One region of the Paenibacillus sp. FSL P4-0184 genome, then DNA from elsewhere that is predicted to be linked to it. Evidence: riboswitches for the same ligand, from Rfam matches in the RefSeq annotation. Region 1 holds a riboswitch; each other region holds the start of a gene.

Region 1 (4,660 bases):
CCTGCGGATTTTACTGCAATTTTTAGTAAGGGAGGAAACGAATTGTTATTTACCGAAGAAGAACTGCGTGAGCAGATCAGCAAGCTGGAAGGTTGGAAGCTGGAAGAGAATACCATGGTGCGAAAATATATGTTCAGTCAATATATGAAGGGTATTGCTTTCGTTGATGAAGTAGCCACCATTTCAGAAGCCTTTGATCACCATCCACATATTACGATTGATTATAAGACAGTGACTTTACGACTGAAATCAAATGAGGAAGACGGTATTACAGCTCTAGATATTCGAGAGGCACATGAATTTAATGAAGCCTTTGAGAAAAATCGTTAGTGTCACCTAAACTCATAAATAAACGCCCGTGCGCAGATAGTGAACTATCTTCTGGCACGGGCGTTTTTAGTTGCTTAGGTAGTAGTTACTGTTACTTTTTCTCTGAGAGCCAGAGGGCGACGTTTGCAATCTCCTCAGGGGCTAGCTTTTCTTTAAAGGAAGGCATTTGACCTCGTCCTTTAGTGACGATACTGTAGATTTCTTCAGCATCATGCTGACCGCCTTCATTTTGAAGACTGGGTCCAACTCCACCTTGAAGCTGATCGCCGTGACAGGTGATACAGCTGGCTTTCACGGTTGCTTCGGCCTTTGCCGCATCCAATTGGACTTCCGGCATCGTCGGCTTATTCTGTTCAGCTACCTCTTCTTTACCTGGAAGTGTAAACATAAGTACTACCGCAAAGGCACAGGCGGCAAAAAACAAACCGCTCATGATCCATTTCTGCATCCCAGTTCGTCCCTTCTATGTAAGCTGCTCCCTACATTATAGCTCAAGGTGAAGCGTTATCATAGGGTTTGTGACAAAAAAATGAACGATAAAGCCATCAAATCATTGAAAAATATTGAATTTAATATTATTTATCATAGACCATGCAATAAAAAGGTTTGTTTCCTGTGGGGGTTAGGCGCTCATACGTATCGGTAATCGTAAATCCACACTTTTGGTAAGTTCGGATCGCCCGCTGGTTCCAGGTCAATACCTCTAGATCAATCTCACGCCCAGGATAACGAAGCAGGGCTGCTTGCACGATTGCATCCATGAATATTTTTCCTAGACCTTGACCGCATAGATCAGGGCGCATACCAATCCCCAAGCGAACAACACCTTCCATTGGAAACAACTGCGCGAATCCACACAAAATCCCTTGCCCATTTAATATGGAGACATATTGCTCATTCCGTAGCTGAGGGTCACCGAACTCGATTCCAAGAGCCTGCATTTGCTCCCACGGCATCCAGCCGTAAATATTATAAGGGGCAGTGTAATCCCAGTTGCAAATCTCTTCCGCGTGACTGGTCTCCATAGGCGCTACATGAAAAGTAACAGAGGGATTTATCATAAGGTCAAGGACCTCCTTTCACGGGGGAACTTTAAATGTCTTATATTTCTAGCTTAAAATACTTATGGTCCTTATAAGGACATCGAAGGCGTTTATGCTTGTAACTAATTATATACAAAAAGAGGCATGGTCGACTCAGAAATTTATGAGGATTATTGTTTTACAAATTCTGAGAGGGGTAAATACTAAATAAGACAAAAAACAAGCTCTTCTCCAAGAATCAACATCTTGGAAAAGAGCCTATGTACGATTTACTTATTGAACATCATCATTATCTTCTGTCTCAGAAGCAACAGAATGATAAGCATCCGTGCTCATAATTCGTTTAGCACCGATGTAGCGTTTCACGTAGTAGCTATCACTCAGGGAGCTAATCGTTACACCGCGTGAGGAAGATGCGTGTGCAAACTTGCCTTCACCGACATAAATACCAACATGGGAGACACCCTTACCACTTGTATTGAAGAATACAAGATCTCCAGATCTTAAATCATCTTGGGAGATAGCAGTACCCATTTGATACTGGGAACCTGATTGGTGTGGTAGGTTTATACCAATTTTATCAAATACATACATTGTAAATCCGGAGCAATCAAATCCATTTGTGGAGATGCCGCCGGATACGTACTTAGTTCCGATGGTCTTGTCGATCACTTTATCCATTTTGGAATCCGCGAAAGCGCTTCCTGCTCCGATGGTGAAAATAATGGAAAAGCTAAGTACTGCTGCTGCTAGCTTCTTCTTCAAAAGTTTATACCCCTTCCGGATGCCTACGAGGTTAGCTTAAGGGTTCGGTTGAAGGTCCCCTATGACCCCTCTAAAAATGGAGGTCAATTCACCCAAAGTTGGTTCCCCCGTTTTCCTAATAGTTAGGAAACTCGGCTGATACTGTTGATTAGGAATAGCTTGTAATCAATACATGACAAAACCTTTGTAAATAACAACTTAATGATTACAAAAATGTTACTAAAATCTTACTGCAGTTATTGTAACAAACAGAGTGCCGCTTGGCAATCGTTTTTAACATAATCATGCAGAAAAATTCGTTTTTTTAAAGACAAAATGCATATGTAAGCGATAATATTAAACTAATTTTTATATTTATTGAAATTTTTATCAAATAAAAGTGTTTAAAGTCCGTTCTAGAGGTGTAAAGAATATAATAAGACAAAAGAAAACCTGGATTCGATTAAGTCAATAATCAAACCCAGGTCTATATAATGTAATTGTGAGGTTATAGTTGTGGGGAAGTATTAATCGTAGGCTATAGCTTGATATGAGGAAGTACTCATTACTCTTTTAGCACCAACGTAGCGATTGGCCCAGTAGGACTGGCTAAGTGAAGTGATGGTCACGCCATATGAAGATGATGATTGTGCGAATTTTCCGTTTCCAACATAAATGCCGACATGGGATACGCCGTTGCCCAATGTGTTAAAGAAAACTAGGTCACCTGAACGTAATTTACTTTTGGCTACAGGAGTTCCGACATTATATTGAGCTTTTGAAGTACGGGGCAAAGAAAGACCCACCTTCTTGAATACATACGTAGTAAATCCAGAACAGTCAAACCCGGCAGTGCTAGTGCCTCCGGTTTTATAGGCAACTCCAATTGTCTTTGAAATAACACTGTCCATCTTAGAATCTGCAAAGGCACTTCCTCCACCAATAGAGAACGCCATCACAAGTCCTAGCGCCGCAGCGACGCATGCTTTTCTTAAATTCTTCAAAAAAATTGTACCCCTTCCAATGCCTGTGAGGTTAGCTTAAGGATTCGGTAGAAGGTTCCCCTATGATCACTGCAAAGCGAGATCAATTCACCCAAAATATGGTTCCCCCACTTCCCGGTGCAAGGAATTCGGCGTTTTATGCACCAGATAGTGACTTATCGACATGACTACGACAAATACATGAAGTTATGTAGAAATCGTTTCAAATGATTACAAACTTGTTACCAATGGAACAGGACTTATTGTAACAAAGTCTTTACGATTTTGCAAATCCTCATAAATTGTCTATAACGCGAAAGAGTCCCAGCTCCTGATTCAGGAACCGGGACTCTTATATTATGTTCTGTAATGTTTCAAATTATTGTGGAAATGCTTTACTTTGCCATAGATGATATTGAGCTGAAATTCCCCACATTTTGAAGAGTGTTGAGGGCAGTGATGAAAGTTGACGAATAAGAAGTGCTGGTAGGCCAGGACAGAAGATACCCGTTAGTCCGCACACTAGCAAAAGGATCAGGCCTGCTGCACCAAGTATGATTGAAATTCCTATTGCCGGAATCAGCGACTTCAAGCAAATGAATAAGGAGGAGAACATCCCCGTGCCGCTGGTATAACCAAACTGCATATATAGAAGGAACAGGCGCACGATAAAGATGTATATAAGCCATGCCAATACGTATGGAACTAGATGAAGTAACAAAGAGTAGTTCAGAAAGGAGGACAAGAATAGCCCGTACATTTTTGGAGCAAGCCAGTATAACGGAAGTAGAGCCAGCACCCATTCGATTAGACTGAAGATAAACACTGGAAATCCATAAAGCTTCATACCGGGAAAAAAGAACAGGCCACGCTCTCCTTTTCGCTCCTGATGGAGTTCATGCAGTAATCCTGCCCTTATGAAGGGGGAGAGTAGCAGTCGTAAGACAACAAGCCCTAGGAACATCCATAACCAAGTACGTATCGCAGGATCTGTGTTCAAGCTGAACTGCCCTTCGACATAATAGAGTAGTCTGCCCATTCCGCTGCCTCCAGCGTCTTTATCTGGATAACGTAGTAGAATTGGAACGATAGCAGATCGGATGAAGCCGTACATAAAGTAGCCCCAGAGCAGTCGGTAGATGAAGAGCAGAATCAGAATATAAAATTGCTCCTTCATGCTTTGCCAGCCGCGGGTTATCGATGTTCTCACAATCATTCACCTCACCAGACAAGAGTTCCGAGCACGGTTTCAACTAGTTTAGTTACACTTAATGTCCAGCGGGAGAGCGTTTTGGGCTCTATTTCCGCCAGTCTGAAGTTATTAAGATGTTTGTTTTCTAACAGAATGGTATGCTCAGGATCAACCTCAGCAGAGAGAAGAAGCTTATCGCTTAACAATTGGAATGTAGTCTCTGCTCCTTCACCGCTCCAGACCCGCTCTGTAGCAGAGCCATCGGCGAATGTGAATTTAATGGGAACGTCAACGTAATGGCTCCCTTTGTTTGTAATCTTTACTATGGATTCATAGCTCTGAGCATCGCTGTTGCCATTCTTTTTAAT
Region 2 (4,660 bases), 1.1 Mb from region 1:
GCTTCGCCTTGAATTCATAGGACTCCAGTTCATCGAGTATCCATTTACGGTAAGCTTTATAGCCGCCAATCAATCGGTAAGCGTGAATATCCATTAAAGAAAGTACGGTCGCAGTTGTACGGCTGCGCATACCTCCCCTCCAGCAGAATACAGCCTTGTCCCCTTGAATCGCAGCAAATTCTTTGACAAAGGAAGGTAGCTTCGCCGCAGCAATCTCCAAACCGCGTTCTTTCGCAGCCTGCACACTTGTCTGTTTATACAATGTACCTACTTCAGCTCGTTCCTCATCGTCAAAAAAAGGAATATTCAAGCTCTCTGGCAATGTCGAATCTTTATATTCAGAAGGAGATCGAACGTCGATAACGGTGATCTGCTTCTTATTCTTTAACACTCTTAGTTCTTCCAGTGTAATATCCTGAAACAATGCGCTCTCTCCTCTGGTGGCTAACTTCTTAGGTCGCCTCTAAGCTGAACTACAGCGTTATTGCGCAGCTATAACTACAATCTGACCCGGATGTTCTTCCGTTACCTCTCCGATCAATGCCGCTTCCACACCTGCATCTACTAACTCTTTTAGCAAATCCTCACTTTGTTCAGGAGCAACAGAAATCAGCAGTCCACCGGAAGTCACAGCATCACACAGAATATAACGGCTTAATTGGTCCATCTCTTCCGGATAAAGAATACTGCCCTCCAAATGGGCAAAGTTATTTTTAGTACCGCCTGGAACAAAGCCCTGCTCCGCGAGCTCTCTTACTCTTGGCAGCATCGGTACATCGCCTTGACGAATAATCAGTCCGTGATTACTCCCTTTTGCCATTTCCGAGGCATGTCCAAGCAACCCGAATCCGGTAACATCTGTACAAGCATGTACATCATAGGGCTCCATGATTTCAGCCGCTTTTTTATTCAATGTAGACATTACTGTCGTAAGGCGTGTAGTTTCTTCTGGGGATAGCTGATCCTTTTTAATAGAAGTCGTTAAGATGCCCACACCGATAGGTTTAGTCAAAATCAGCTTGTCTCCTACCTGCGCACCTGCATTCGTTCTTACTTTGTCCGGATGCACAAGGCCCGTAACGGCCAATCCAAATTTAGGCTCTTTATCGTCGATGGAATGTCCGCCCACAAGCGTTGCTCCTGCTTCCTGCACTTTATCTGCTGCACCGCGCAAAATGTCACCGAGAATGCTTTTGTCCAAAACAGAAATAGGGAAGGCCACAATATTAAGCACTGTAAGCGGCTTGCCGCCCATAGCATAAATATCACTTAACGCATTAGCTGCTGCAATTTGCCCAAAGGAATAAGGGTCGTCCACGATCGGCGTGAAAAAATCAACAGTTTGCACTAACGCTAGATCATCACTTAATCGATATACCCCAGCGTCATCACTGGTATCCAGACCTACAAGTAGATCCGGATTAGGAACGGTTGGTGGTAGACTGCGAATAACCTGCATGAGATCGGCGGGACCGATTTTGCAGCCGCAGCCCCCTTTTGAAGATAATGAGGTCAATTTTATGGTTTCGGCTTGAGACATCATGACTCAGCTCCTTTAGATAGTTAATCTCGAATATCTTTAATCTTACATCAGTAGACAGCATTGTACAAAATACAGACATACAGAAGAACGCCCCGTAGCCAGTACATACTCCCCGGCTATGGGACGCCCCTCATTTCTCACTTACCACTAAGATCAACTAATCTGCTGAGTTTCCTGCTGTTTCTCCAAAAACCGCTGAAGTATAGCATTAAATTTCTCCGGCTGACACAGATTACTAGGATCTAATGCGTTAGGGATGATCACTAACTGAGCATGTGGCAGCTGAGACACCATATCCTTCATACAATTAACTCCAAATTCACTAAAGTCACCTACAATACATAAGGCGGGACGCTTAAAAGACTTTAAGCATCTAGTGTAATCCACATGGCTCGTAGCCAGCCTTTGCCGATACAATTCCCGTGGACGTTTATCGAGAAGTCCTCTTCTAATCTCGTTATAAGCCAGATTCCAGCGTTCCCGGTACATCATACGAATCGAAGGCAGTACAAGCTCACTTGGAGCGTAATACATTAACCAACTACAATAAGCAGCCATAAGCTGGATTTTACCGATTATCGTTGACGCCTGACTTCTACAAAAGCTATCCGCGACAACAATCGCTTTTACTCGCTCTGGATATTGTTTCGCAATATGTTGAACGACGAGCCCCCCATAGGCACTCCCGACAAAAACAGCCTCACGAATACCCAAATCATTCAATAGCATAATTATATCTAGACATTGGGTTTCAATAATCTCATTTGGGGCCTGCAGTAGTTCACCTGATTTGCCATTCCCCCGTAAATCACACAGAATCACTTTATATTTATCAGAAAAATACTCCAATTGTGGCTTGAACATACTATGTGTTAATCCATGTCCATGGATAAACACAACCGGAGTCCCTGTTCCATTGATTTCGTAATAGAGCGAAGTTCCATTCAGTTTAGCAATAGGCAAAGTTAACACCTCTTTCATAGATAGGTTCTACAACTATATCTGCTTTTTAACGCAGCAAAAAACCACAGAGGGATTCTCTGTGGCTATTCATCATCAAATACGCCATTCATCCTCTCTCCATACGCTTACGAGGTTAGCTGTCGGATTCGGGCAGTGAGAGTTGCCCTACCTGCATGGATGCATTTATGCACCTGGAACAGGATTCACCCCATAACTAGTACCGATTGTTACACTGGTTCCCAGTTGTTGGTTCCCCCGCTTTCCTTAACGGAAATTAAGCGGACTTCTTATGTAATTGTCAGTTATGTGATGAATCATACTCCGTGTAAGGTTTCTTGTAAAGTTGAGCCGTGGGCAAAATAATGTTGAAAGCCATGCTTTTCATTTCATATTAAGCATACACTTCGTTTTCTCTTTCTTTTGCTCTTGTTTACTCAATATATCTAAAAAAAGCCGAGCGGCCATCAGAGATCAATCCCTGAACCACTCGGCTTCGTTATACAATCATATGGCTACAACAGATCGGCGTTTTTCAATGCATGCTCCCAGCTCGGAAAAAAGAACAGCGCACTTCTCATAAGATCAGGATCGCTTTGCTTCACTTGTTTTTTGCTGATCGAGCTTCCATCGGTTTGAAGCTTTTTGATACGACTTAACACTTCATCAGCCTCCAAAGGAATTTCCATTGAAACACTCCTTTCTCAGTGACCTAGTTTCCAATCATTTTCTCCATAATATGCAAATTTATTCTTCATTTCGGTTTATACGAAATTAAACCAGCTGATAGACCGGTTGTTCAGCAATAAAATAAGTAGGAATCATTGGGTATTTCTGTGCCAGAACTTCAGCTAAATATTTCATTCCTGGAGCTTCACTTTCCGCATGACCTAACATAATCAGCGCTTTTAATCTGCCTTGGTGGACAGCATCCCTCACATATTCTGGAGTTTCCCATTCGGGGCCCTCGCCAGCAATAATTAAATCAAGATTGTGCTGATTAAAAAGAGGAATAGCCATCGTCCCACCTCCTCTGTAACCTACTAATATCCCCACATGTCTGCATATCTGGGATAGGTCTCCGGCAGCACGTACATAGGAGATGCCTAGCTTTCTTTTTATATACAGAGCCGCTTCACTTACCGTCATAGCTGGAATCGATAGGATTGTAGCAGTGGATTGCTGCTCAACCACATAGGCTGACCATTCAAGCTCTCGTAGCAAGCCCACCATGATCCCATCCGGTTGATGCCGATGCCAATAATCATGATAACGAAAAATAGCCAGTTCAGAACGCTCAATCAAACTCCGTTTCGCGCGAGACACAGGGTCATCCTTTAACCACTTGCTCGTCTCATGATGACTGTAAAACACACCTTCATGTGTGATCAACAAATTGGCGTTCATAGCAATCGTTCGTTCCACAACATATTGCGTAGCGCAAAATGCCGTAACCATCCCTGTAATCACCATTTCTGGATTCCCCGGCTTAAGAGTATCCACAGTCCCATCTATCTGTTCCATAGCTCCTATTAAATCTTCCAGAATCGTTCTAATTGTCACGCTCACTTTAATCCGCCCTTTGAGATCTACTCTACTAATCTATCAACGTATAAATAACCCGCCCTTAATCGATATAAGGACGGGTTCACAGTTCATTATTTGAGCAGCTTGTCCACTCTATGATTTCGTGGCAGAGGTGATAATTCGATGGAAAGCTGGCTTAGGCTTATGCCCTTCATCGAATAGGAACGGCCAGTTCTTCCGCCCACGAACAGGGAAATCATCCAGCCAGGTATAGTCATCCGCTGCTCCCCAGAACGTGACCGAACTAATCACGTCCCGGTATTCTCTCAGCAGTGCGAACATCGCTTCATATCGATCTGCTTGAAGCTCGAGCAGATCAGCAGGTACTGCCTTTAAGTCCATTCGTCTATCATCGAAACGGAACATGGATACATCCAGCTCTGTCAGTTGGAGCTGAAGTCCTAAGGATGCATATTTTTCGATCGCTGTACGAATATCATCCAGACTAGAATCGTATAAATTCCAGTGTGCCTGCAATCCGACGCCATGGATCGGCACGCCTTGTTCCAATAGCGACTTCACCAGTTTATAGATTTTGTCACGCTTTAATGGATGGGATTCGTTATAGTC
Region 3 (4,660 bases), 490 kb from region 1:
AAAGAAGCTACTGGACCGATAGCAATTTGTTGTGTTTGGCCCTCTAGTGTAGTGACTTCAAGTGATGGCTTGAGCGTTTGTGGCACATGCAGTCCTACCAGCACCAATGAAACTAACAAAGCTAGCGGAATGAACACACGAATATGCGCTTTGACGAAATCCTCGAAGAAGTTCCCGACTGATTTCCGTCCCGTGATTCCTCTGACAAAGGCAACCGCAACAGAAAATCCGCTCGCTGCAGATGTGAACATCATCATCGTGATGACAGCCATTTGTGAAAAATACGAAAGCCCCGTCTCCCCGCTATAATGCTGCAGGTTCGTATTGGTCATAAAGCTGATCACTGTATTGAATGAAAGCGTCTGTTCCATATCCGTAATTCCATTCGGGTTTAACGGCAATCCCCGCTGCAATCTAAGAACAATGTAACTGAAAGTAACCAATACGATATTTGTTAACACAAAGCTGAGCGCATACTTCTTCCAAGACATTCCGTCCCGTTTTTTCAGGCCGATCAGCTTATAAATTCCTTTTTCCATGCCTCCAAACCATCGATCCGTACGGTTCGGTTCATTAGAAAATACATAATATAAATACGTGCCCATCGGCTTAACCAGCAAGATAAGAATTACGATTACAGCAACTATTTGCAAAATGCCCATGAATGCCCCTCCTTAAAATTTCTCCGGATGAATCAATGCGTAAACCAGATATACAAACAACAGTAGGGTAACAGCGATTACTAGAATCACAACTTATCCCTCCCTGTATCCTCAACTACACCTGCGCACCAGCGCATAAATCCATAAAACAACCCGTAAATTACAGCTAACGAAGCTACCATATACAGATCCATCATATCTCCCGCACTCCTTCTTTTATCCTTGATGAGGTGATTTATCGATTAGAAAATCAGCATCACCACTATGAGAATAGATTACATAACTTGCACCAAGTCTTTTATAGACCAATCTAGGATTTATTGAGCTTGTGATTACAAAAATCGGCTGTGTCGTCCAGGTGCGGCACATCTGAATGTAGCGGCAGCATAACGTAAAGCTGCTCTCGAACAGATATACCCGTCCTACCGGGAACGGCGGGCGAAACCAAGTATTCTGATGGCGGGTATCAACTAGAACGACTTGTTCAATCCCCATCTCTTCGAGTAGGGCCTTCTCAGGCAAGTTGTTGGTCAATCCGGCCATCTTAATGCCTCTGAATTTTAGAAGCTTAATAAAATGTTCGCCTGCCTTCGTTGGCGCACATACCAGTACATATTCATTCTGATCTGTCATCTCTTATTCTCCTCAAATGCTTTACTTGTAAGATCAGAGCTTGATCACCATGATCTTGAAAGAAAAGCTACCGCTAATGATGAATATAACGACCTCTTCGTGAGGTTTTCCATAAATGCTTTGCTTAAAAAAGCACAGCAAAAAGCCACAAAGGATTCTCCTCTGTGGCTCGCTAGCGGTCACATTGCACTCATCCTCTCTCCATACGCTTACGAGGTTAGCTGTCGGATTCGGGCGGTGAGAGTCGCCCTACCTGTATAGATGCGAGCTCACTCGCACCTTCTACAGGATTCACCCCATAACCGGCTTCCGACTCTCACATCGTCTGCCGATTGTTGGTTCCCCCGCTTTCCTTATCGGAAATTAAGCGGATCAAATATTCGATTGTTGTTGAAACAGGAGTAATCATACCCTTATGCAGGAAGAATTGTAAAACCTGATTGATGCCAAAATAATGCAAATTAAAAACTATTTTCGTATTGGATAGCGCTTACTTGATATCCAATCTCTCTATATCTCTTGTTTACTCGAGTTTTAATCCATTAGCGAAAAACGGGCATACCATGTGATTTTATTCACCACAAATGTAGAAATCTCAAAAAATCGCCTTTATAGGTAAGAAAACAAGAAGTCGAGATTAAGCGAGGAAGAAGCCCGATAACTCGCAATAAATACCTATTTGGTTCCCTTTTCCGTCGTAGTAGGCAGGATTTGGTTTAAATCGCGCTCAAAAGAACACTTTCTGTTTTTACAGAAACACCTTGAAAAGAGTATGATTCGGGTTGAATCTATTTCACAAAATACATTCAACGCTGAGTTCCTGTATTTGCAGGGAACGGGGGAACCATCAGGCCACATGGCCTACTTGGGGTGAATCCGAAGGAGACTGTTCAAGTCTCACATAGGTAGGGCGACTCTCACCGTCCGAATCCGACAGCTAACCTCGTAAGCGTAAAGAGAGAGACCCTTGATCCGCCACGCTTTGGCACAGGTGTGTGTATACCTGTATTCCAAAACCGCAGCAGAGGTCCTCCTCTTGCTGCGGTTTTTGCGTTACCTGATTCTATAAGGTGATAGCATGCTGGACGGGGTGAAAGGAATGAAACACTATTATTGGGGAACTCAGCAAGGGCTACTTGAGCCGATAAGTCTAAATTATGTTTGCTTTGGAGCGTTGTGGTTCGAAGAGGATCATCACAGAACTATTGTCGGCTATGCTTTTGGTCAGAAGCAGATTGAATCACTTCGCCATTTCAGCAGCCCATCTACCTGTGAATACTGTATGGACCGAACAATTATATACGAAATATATAAAAGTATCCGAGAAAAGCAACAGCTGCAGGATTGGTCAGCACACCAACGTTTTCCGTGGCTCACCGCTTTTAAGGAACCGTGGAAAGATGTTGCAGCCGGTTGGTACGTAATGAGATCCCGCAACACCTTTCCCTTACATTTATCCGTTATACGCAAACAGAAATTCAGACTATGGCTAGAGCATGCCGCAGTCTGTGAGAATGAAGCTGAAATGCTCGCCTGTATAGAGAAGGCTAATGACATTCACCATGTAGATCTTAAGCTTTTGGAAACCTAAGGAGGAGAAAACTGTCATGGACCAGCGAAGACTATCTCGCATAGAAGTATTCGTCTTTGATTCACCTGAGCCTATTCATTATGGAATGGAGGCTGATCAAGGCAGCCGTTATGGCATCCTGAAACTTACCTGTAAAGGAGGTAGCAGCTGGGGAGCATGTCTTATCTCTGCCAATACCAAAACCTTCGATCTTATTAAATGGAGTTCTTTTCTCAGAATGATATACCATTGCCGGCTAGAGGAAGCGATAGATAAAGTACGTACCCATGGTTCAGAGTGGGATCAGACTCAGTTTGAGCTAGTGCAAGGTGCTTTACAGGATTTAAAAGCCAAGCTGCAGGGTAAATCCTTGGCAGGGCACATTGAGCAAGGTCGTCTGTATAGAGCTGTCGCTGGTGGGAGAGATTCCAAAGGAGGGCGGCTATATTATAAACCATCCAGTGTTGCGCTTCAAAAACATAGTTATCCAGAACCTGATACCGCCGAGCTTATCAACAAATCCATTTCTTACTTTTCTATATTATAGGTTCATCCCATAAACAATTCTGAAAGGATCGTGTTTATCATGCCTGACCCCTTACCTGCCGAATCCCCCCGTAGAACTATATTTGCAGAGTGTGTTCAAAAGTGTACGAATGATATCTATATGCTCAGTTACATGTTGTTACAACAATCAGCAGAAGCTGAGAAGGTTACTATCCGTACCTTTAAAGAGCTTCATAAAATATTCCGTCAAAAAAGCTTCGACAGCCAGCTATTCTCTATCGAAGCTTACCGCTCTTGTATCCGACAATGCGCCGATTATTACGCACGCCGGTCTCTCCTGTCTGCCAAGGCATTGCCTTGGGAGGAACAACTCGTAAAAGTGATGTGGTATGGCCTAAAGCTATCTTTACCTCAAATAAGCATCATTCTGCAAAAGAGTGTTCCTGTACTAAAAGCGCAGCTTAGGCGTGTGCGGGAGCAACTGACTGCTCAAGTGGATTTGCTGCATAGTGGTAATCTATCCGTTGTCTAATCCCTCAAAAGGAAACGACATTTGAGTGTACGGAGGATATATTGGACTCAGGAGCCCTGGAGTCCGCAACTATCTTCCAAATAACTTTTACGATATATACACAAAAAAGAAAAAGCCACGGCATCTGCCGCGGCTTCCTTTCCCTACTATTACGCTTTGCTCTTACGCGCCTTACCGTACATCCACAATCCCGCAATCATCCCCACCATGGCAATCCCAGTCAATACACCCTGAGTGAAATCCATTAAAGTGGACCCATTGGTCGAGAGCATTCTACTAACCGTAGCCAGAGAGACCGAACTCATTAAAAGCATCATATTGTATTGTTCACTTTTAGTCATGATTACCACTCCTTAAAAGTTTATATGAAGCCACTTAGATCTTGTAAGCCTTCATCGCTTTTCTGATCTCTTTAATACTTGGACGTTTGCCGTACATCAATACGCCTGTGCGATAGATCTTGGCAGCCAACCAGCCAAAGATGAACGTGGTAACAAGCAGGATGGCTAATGATACAATAACTTGCCAGATCGCTACTTCACCAACACCAATTCGGAGCAGCATGGTCAATGGAGAGGTGAAAGGCACATAACTCGCTACCTTAACCAGCAGAGTATCCGCATTAGAGATACTGAACAGTGGAACATAGAAGGCTACGAAGCCTAACATCATAATCGGCATAACCGCTTGGCCAAGATCCTCTGTACGGCTGACAATCGAACCTACAGCTGCATACATCAAGGCATAGAGGAAATA

What was found. A riboswitch is a leader RNA that binds a small molecule or an ion and turns the genes downstream of it on or off. The one in region 1 is predicted to bind cyclic di-AMP.
Region 2: another riboswitch for cyclic di-AMP. It lies ahead of MKY52_RS13600 (alpha/beta fold hydrolase); the one in region 1 lies ahead of MKY52_RS08620 (C40 family peptidase).
Region 3: another riboswitch for cyclic di-AMP. It lies ahead of MKY52_RS06490 (hypothetical protein); the one in region 1 lies ahead of MKY52_RS08620 (C40 family peptidase).

The regions. Positions count from the first base shown of each region.
Region 1 is NZ_JBBORN010000001.1:2,011,708-2,016,367, reverse strand. Features, by position in the region: gene MKY52_RS08635 (4a-hydroxytetrahydrobiopterin dehydratase) at 43-330, shown strand; gene MKY52_RS08630 (c-type cytochrome) at 422-778, opposite strand; gene MKY52_RS08625 (GNAT family N-acetyltransferase) at 906-1,391, opposite strand; gene MKY52_RS08620 (C40 family peptidase) at 1,647-2,138, opposite strand; cyclic di-AMP (ydaO/yuaA leader) riboswitch at 2,144-2,285, opposite strand; gene MKY52_RS08615 (C40 family peptidase) at 2,645-3,073, opposite strand; cyclic di-AMP (ydaO/yuaA leader) riboswitch at 3,127-3,265, opposite strand; gene MKY52_RS08610 (hypothetical protein) at 3,480-4,310, opposite strand; gene MKY52_RS08605 (M1 family metallopeptidase) at 4,322-4,660, opposite strand, start outside.
Region 2 is NZ_JBBORN010000001.1:3,096,740-3,101,399, reverse strand. Features, by position in the region: gene mnmH (tRNA 2-selenouridine(34) synthase MnmH) at 1-424, opposite strand, end outside; gene selD (selenide, water dikinase SelD) at 482-1,540, opposite strand; gene MKY52_RS13600 (alpha/beta fold hydrolase) at 1,697-2,506, opposite strand; cyclic di-AMP (ydaO/yuaA leader) riboswitch at 2,613-2,797, opposite strand; gene MKY52_RS13595 (hypothetical protein) at 3,019-3,192, opposite strand; gene MKY52_RS13590 (Nif3-like dinuclear metal center hexameric protein) at 3,278-4,072, opposite strand; gene MKY52_RS13585 (endo-1,4-beta-xylanase) at 4,184-4,660, opposite strand, start outside.
Region 3 is NZ_JBBORN010000001.1:1,523,502-1,528,161, forward strand. Features, by position in the region: gene kdpA (potassium-transporting ATPase subunit KdpA) at 1-662, opposite strand, end outside; gene kdpF (K(+)-transporting ATPase subunit F) at 675-752, opposite strand; gene MKY52_RS06485 (hypothetical protein) at 879-1,295, opposite strand; cyclic di-AMP (ydaO/yuaA leader) riboswitch at 1,486-1,675, opposite strand; cyclic di-AMP (ydaO/yuaA leader) riboswitch at 2,096-2,261, shown strand; gene MKY52_RS06490 (hypothetical protein) at 2,395-2,886, shown strand; gene MKY52_RS06495 (hypothetical protein) at 2,903-3,412, shown strand; gene MKY52_RS06500 (hypothetical protein) at 3,452-3,904, shown strand; gene MKY52_RS06505 (hypothetical protein) at 4,054-4,245, opposite strand; gene MKY52_RS06510 (ABC transporter permease) at 4,280-4,660, opposite strand, start outside.